2 linked regions of the Marinobacterium aestuarii genome follow. The protein of the gene in region 1 interacts with the protein of each later gene in a pairwise test. Links are inferred from orthologs where the notes say so. Each region holds a gene or a part of one and is shown in the gene's direction. Other genes may lie near its edges. The genes, in order: trkA and ptsN.

The links.
Region 2: the proteins of trkA (region 1) and ptsN interact in binary tests that used the Escherichia coli proteins (3 or more experiments, as listed by UniProt). The link is inferred for Marinobacterium aestuarii from one-to-one orthologs.

What each region holds. Positions count from the first base shown.
Region 1 is NZ_CP015839.1:23,435-26,511, reverse strand. Bases 111-2,939 are described here. They hold trkA (Trk system potassium transporter TrkA), read left to right. Parts: upstream 111-751; coding sequence 752-2,128; downstream 2,129-2,939. Other genes in these bases: A8C75_RS00090 (TrkH family potassium uptake protein), read left to right, coding at 2,143-2,939; rsmB (16S rRNA (cytosine(967)-C(5))-methyltransferase RsmB), read left to right, coding at 111-729. Also shown: more of rsmB, read left to right, coding at 1-110; more of A8C75_RS00090, read left to right, coding at 2,940-3,077. UniProt on the Escherichia coli protein: Part of the constitutive potassium transport systems TrkG and TrkH. May regulate the transport activity of TrkG and TrkH systems. Binds to NAD(+) and NADH.
Region 2 is NZ_CP015839.1:1,309,936-1,313,172, reverse strand. What follows is about bases 158-3,146. They hold ptsN (PTS IIA-like nitrogen regulatory protein PtsN), read left to right. Parts: upstream 158-1,417; coding sequence 1,418-1,876; downstream 1,877-3,146. Other genes in these bases: A8C75_RS05765 (HPr family phosphocarrier protein), read left to right, coding at 2,841-3,110; rapZ (RNase adapter RapZ), read left to right, coding at 1,938-2,798; hpf (ribosome hibernation promoting factor), read left to right, coding at 1,109-1,399; A8C75_RS05785 (RNA polymerase factor sigma-54), read left to right, coding at 158-1,058. Also shown: more of A8C75_RS05785, read left to right, coding at 1-157. UniProt on the Escherichia coli protein: Seems to have a role in regulating nitrogen assimilation.

The sequences.
Region 1 (3,077 bases):
ATCGCCGGCATTGAGGCAACACCCGGGGCCTTCGCCGAAACCGCCATCTACCTCAACCAGCCCTGTGATGTCACCGAGCTGCCGGGCTTTGCTGATGGCCTGGTCAGCGTGCAGGACGAAGCCGCACAGCTGTCGGCCCCCTTGCTCGACCTCAAGCCCGGCCAACGGGTACTGGATGCCTGCGCCGCACCCGGCGGCAAGCTGTGTCATCTGCTGGAACACGAACCCGGTCTTGCCAGCGTGGAAGCGGTTGAGCTCGATTCACGCCGTGCCGAACGCATTCAGCAGAATCTGCAGCGCCTCAAGCTGAGCTGCACCGTCACCCTGGGTGATGCCGCCAGCGAAAAATGGTGGGACGGAGAGAGTTATGACCGCATCCTGATTGATGCCCCCTGCAGCGCCACCGGTGTCATCCGGCGTCACCCGGACATCAAGTACCTGCGCCGCAACGAAGATCTGAAGCGCCTGGCGGATCTGCAGCTGAGCATTCTGCGCAACTGCTGGCACATGCTCAGCCCGGGCGGCAAGCTGCTCTACGCCACCTGTTCTGTCTTCCCGCAGGAAAACGAGCGCTTGCTCGCCCGCTTCATCAAGGCGCAGCCGGATGTTCGCCACCTGCCCATAGAAGCGGACTGGGGCCATGCACGGCCACTGGGGCGCCAGCTGTTCCCGCAGCAAGATGGACACGATGGTTTTTACTACGCTGTACTTGAAAAACCCGCCAACTGATCAGGGCAGGCCCCGCTGACCTATGAAAATCATCCTACTGGGAGCCGGCCAGGTCGGCGGCACTCTGGCAGAAAACCTTGCCATTGAAGCCAACGATATCACCATTGTTGATACCGACAGCGCGCGCCTGCGCGAACTGCAGGATCGGCTCGATATCCGCACCATCGAAGGCAAGGCCTCCTACCCCAGCGTGCTGGAGCGCGCAGGCGCCCGGGATGCAGACATGCTGATCGCCGTCACCAACAGTGACGAAGTCAATATGATCGCCTGCCAGCTGGCCCACACCCTGTTCAATACCCCGACCAAGATTGCCCGCGTGCGTGAGCACGACTACCTGCGCAAGGAAGGGGAAATTTTCAAGAACCAGGCCATCCCGGTGGATGTTCTGATCAGCCCGGAACAGCTGGTGACCCAGCATATTCAGCGCCTCATTCAGCACCCGGGCGCACTGCAGGTGCTGGACTTTGCCGAAGGCCAGGCCCAGCTCGTGGCGGTAAAAGCTTATTACGGCGGCCCGCTGGTCGGGCGCGAAATATCCTACCTGCGCACCCACATGCCCGCCGTGGATACCCGTGTGGCCGCGATTTTCCGCCAGGACAGGCCGATTATCCCCCAGGGCAATACGGTGATCGAGGCCGACGACGAGGTGTTCTTTATCGCCGCCAAGCGAGACATCCGTTCCGTGATGAGCGAACTGCGCCGGCTCGACAATCCCTACAAGCGCCTGATCATTGCCGGCGGCGGCAATATAGGTGCCCGCCTGGCCGCCAATATCGAAAACCAGTTCCAGGTCAAAATCATCGAGCGCGGTATTCAGCGCTGCAACACCCTGGCCAAGACCCTCGAGAACACTATAGTCCTGCACGGCAGTGCCTCGGATCGCGATCTGCTGATCGAGGAAAACATCGAAGACACCGATGTTTTCCTGGCGCTGACCAACGATGACGAAGCCAATATCATGGCCTCGATGCTGGCCAAGCGCCTGGGCGCCCGTACCGTGATGACGCTGATCAACAACCCGGCCTATGTTGATCTGGTGCAGGGCGGCGTGATCGACATCGCCATTTCACCGCAGCAAACCACCATAAGCGCGCTCTTGACCCACGTTCGCCGCGGCGATGTGGCCGCCGTGCACTCGCTGCGTCGCGGCGCCGCCGAAGCCATTGAGGCCGTCGCCCATGGTGACAGACGCAGCTCCAAGGTGGTGGGGCGGGCCATCGAGGATATAGATCTGCCCCCCGGCACGACCATAGGCGCCATCATCCGAAACGACGAGGTTCTGATCGCCCACGATGATGTCGTGATCGAGAATGGCGACCACGTCATCCTGTTCCTGGTAGACAAGCGCCGTATCCGCGACGTTGAGCGCTTGTTCCAGGTTGGTCTCGCCTTTTTCTGAGCGGCTAGCACCCTATGCGCTATAGAGTCATTCTAAAAATTCTCGGCATTCTGCTGATGATATTCAGCATCACCATGCTGCCTGCGCTACTGGTGTCCTATATCTACGAGGATGGGGCACACCAGTCCTTCGTGGCAGGCTTTGCCATTACACTGCTCACCGGCTTCTTTCTCTGGCTGCCGGTACACCGCGTGCGGGAGGACTTGCGCACCCGCGACGGTTTTCTGATAACAGTACTGTTCTGGACAGTGCTGGGGCTGTTCGGGGCCGTCCCCCTGATGCTGGCGGACTACCCGCATTTGCGTGTTGTGGACGCGGTATTCGAGTCCGTCTCGGGGCTCACCACCACCGGCGCCACAGTGATGACCGGCATCGACTGGCTGCCCCCCTCGATTCTGTTTTACCGCCAGCAGCTGCAGTGGCTGGGCGGCATGGGGATCATAGTGCTGGCCGTGGCGATACTGCCAATGCTGGGCATCGGTGGCATGCAGCTGTACCGGGCCGAAACGCCTGGGCCTGTAAAGGACTCGAAACTCACCCCGCGCATCACCGAAACAGCCAAGGCCCTCTGGTATATCTACCTGTCGCTGACGATCGCCTGTGCGCTGGGTTACTGGCTGGCGGGCATGACCCCCTTCGATGCCATTGCCCACAGTTTCTCGACCGTCGCCATCGGCGGCTTCTCGACCCATGACGCCAGCATTGGCTACTTCGACAGCCCGCTGATCGAAGGCATCGCGATCTTTTTCATGCTCCTGTCGGGGGTCAACTTCGGCCTGCACTTTTTCGCCTGGCGCCAGCGCTCGATCCGTCATTACTTCCAGGATCCGGAGTTTCGCTTCTACCTGACGCTGCTCGGCGGCACCGCCCTGATCACCTTTATGGTACTGGCGCTGACGCAAACCTACGCCGTTAACGAAGCCCTGCGCCGGGCGGTATTTATGGTCGT
Region 2 (3,237 bases), 1.3 Mb from region 1 along the record:
CCATGAGCGACCTGGACCGTTTTATCGCCACAGGCATTGTCGATGGCATCGATGCCAACGGTTACCTGCGTATATCTCTGGATGAACTGCTGGAACACTTCAAGCAGGAAAACCCGGAGGATTTCGAAGACGTCGACTCCGACGATATCGAAACCGTACTGCACCGTATCCAGCAGTTCGATCCCGCCGGCGTCGGCGGCCGGGATCTGGGCGAATGCCTGGCCATTCAGCTGCGTCAGCTACCGGAGTCGACTCCCTGGCGCAAGGAAGCAATTCGCGTGGTCAGCGAGTTTATCCAGCTGCTTGGCAGCCGGGATTACAAACAGCTGCTGCGCCGCACAAGGCTGAAAGAACACCAGCTGCAGGAAGTCATACTGCTGATTCAGAGCCTGAACCCACAGCCCGGCGCCAGCATCACCACCAGCACCGCCGAATATGTGATACCCGATGTTGTGGTCACCAAGGTCAAGGGCTTCTGGACGGTCGCGCTCAACCCCGACACAGCGCCGCGCCTGCGCATCAACACCCAGTACTCGGATCTGATCCGACGCGCCGACAACAGCTCCGACAACACCTATCTGAAGAACCACCTGCAGGAAGCACGCTGGTTCATCAAGAGCCTGCAGAGCCGCAACGAAACCCTGCTGAAGGTATCGCGGGAAATCGTCGTTCGCCAGGAGGGCTTTCTCGAGCAGGGCGAAGAGGCCATGCAGCCGCTGGTGCTGCATGACATCGCCGAGGCCGTCGAGATGCATGAGTCCACAATCTCCCGGGTCACCACCCAGAAGTACATGCACACCCCCCGGGGCATCTTCGAGCTGAAGTATTTTTTCTCCAGCCACGTCGGTACCAGCGACGGCGGCGCCGCCTCTTCCACCGCCATTCGGGCGCTGATAAAGCGCCTGGTGGCAGCGGAAAGTACCACCAAACCACTGAGCGACAGCAAGATCGCCACGCTGCTTGACGAGCAGGGTTTTCAAGTCGCCAGGCGTACAGTGGCGAAATACCGTGAAGCAATGAATATTGCACCTTCTAATGAGCGCAAGCGTCTGGTTTAATTGAGATGCAAACAAGGCGATCTTTCGCCGCTGTTGACTAGGAGAAAACTATGCAGATCAACATCACAGGACATCACGTCGAACTTACCGATGCACTGCACGAGTATGTACATAGTAAATTCGGCAAGCTTGAGCGGCACTTCGATAACATCACCAATGTCCAGGTTACCCTGAGTGTAGAAAAGCTGCGTCAGCAGGCCGAAGCCGATGTTCACCTTGCAGGAGGCAAGTTGTTTGCGACTCACGAACACCAGGACATGTACGCCGCCATTGATGGTCTGACCGACAAGCTTGACCGTCAAATCATCAAGCACAAAGAAAAAACCAAAAACCACAAATAACGGTAAACAAATAAGCCCATGTATCTGCATGAACTGCTGACCCCCGCTCTGACATTCTGCAACCTTGATGGGGGCAGCAAAAAACGTGTACTGGAAACAGCCAGTAACTTGATCGCCGAGCAGGCACAAGGGCTGGCCGCTGAAGAAATCTTCAGCGGCCTGATTGGCCGGGAACGGCTTGGCAGCACCGGTATTGGCAGCGGCATCGCCATTCCACACTGCCGGCTTGAGAACGCTACCCAGGCCAGCGGCATGATGATCAAGCTCGCTGAACCTATTGATTTTGACGCCATCGACAACCAGCCGGTGGACCTTCTTTTTGTACTGCTGGTGCCCTCCGAGGCCAGCGATGAACATTTGCAAACCCTGGCCATGCTGGCCGAACTCTTCAGCCGCGCAGAAGTACTGACAGCGCTTCGCGATACCACTTCTGACCAGCAGCTATTCGATACTGCCCTGCGTCTGGCATCGCACTGAGTACAAATCCCATGTCACAGGCCCTGCTTACCCCCACAGCATCCCGCCTGATGGCTCCAGCATGAAACTGGTGGTCATCAGCGGCCTGTCCGGCTCCGGCAAAAGCACCGCGCTCCAAGCACTGGAAGATGTCGATTTCTACTGTATCGACAACCTTCCTGCCCTGCTGCTGCCCAGCCTGATCGAGCAAATGCTGAAGGACCCTATGCCGCCGGAGAAACTGGCGGTCAGCATTGATGCCCGCAACCTGTTGAGCAACCTGCGTCAGTTCCCCAAGTTGCTCAAGAAGATGCGCACCCGCTATGCCGAGGTCAATACCGAGGTCCTTTACCTGGACGCCTCGGACCCGACGCTGCTCAAACGCTACAGCGCCACGCGGCGCAAGCACCCACTGTCCGGCGAGAACACAGGCCTGCAGCAGGCGATAAAAAACGAGCGGCTACTGCTCGAACCCATCGCCAATATGGCTGACCTGCGCATCGACACCACCCGCTTGAAGCTGTACGACCTGCGGGACAGCATCAAGCTGCGCGTATCCCAGCGCACCGAACAGCAGCTCTCGGTCCAGTTCGAATCCTTTGGTTTCAAACACGGTGTGCCACTGGATGTCGACTTCACCTTCGATGTGCGGGTACTGCCGAACCCCTTCTGGATTCCGGAGCTGCGCGGCTTTACCGGCCTCGACGATCCCGTCATCCGCTTTCTCGAACAGGCCCCGGAAGTGGCGGAAATGACCGGCGACATCCGGGACTTCATCGCCAAATGGCTACCGCGCTTCAAGAGCAACAACCGCAGCTATATCACCATCGGCATCGGCTGTACCGGCGGGCAACACCGCTCGGTCTTTATCGCAGAGCAACTCGCTGGTCATTTCCGGCGGTCTGTGGATAATGTGCATGTTCGTCATCGCGAACTGAATTAACCGCGGGACAAACGGATATATTGATCGAGGACAAGGCCCGGCATGATCGAAAAGCACGTCACTATTATAAATAAGCTGGGACTTCACGCCCGTGCTGCCGCCAAGCTCATCAGCACCACCGGGAAATTTTCCAGCCAGATCCGCATCAACAAGGACGGCCGCGAAGTCGACGGCAAAAGCATCATGTCTGTGATGATGCTCGCCGCCAGCAAAGGCACCGAACTGCTGATTCGCGCCGAGGGAGAAGACGAGCAGGCCGCCATTGATGCCGTCACCGCCCTTATCGACGACTATTTTGGTGAAGGCGAATAAAAAAACCGTTTTTGCACCCCGCCCGACGCCCGCCCCCGCTGATACCCGCCCCCTGATTCCGGTATACTGTCATTCCCAGCCCGGCCATCAGGCCCGAACCGCCCAGCACGGCACCCGGGGCAAAGCC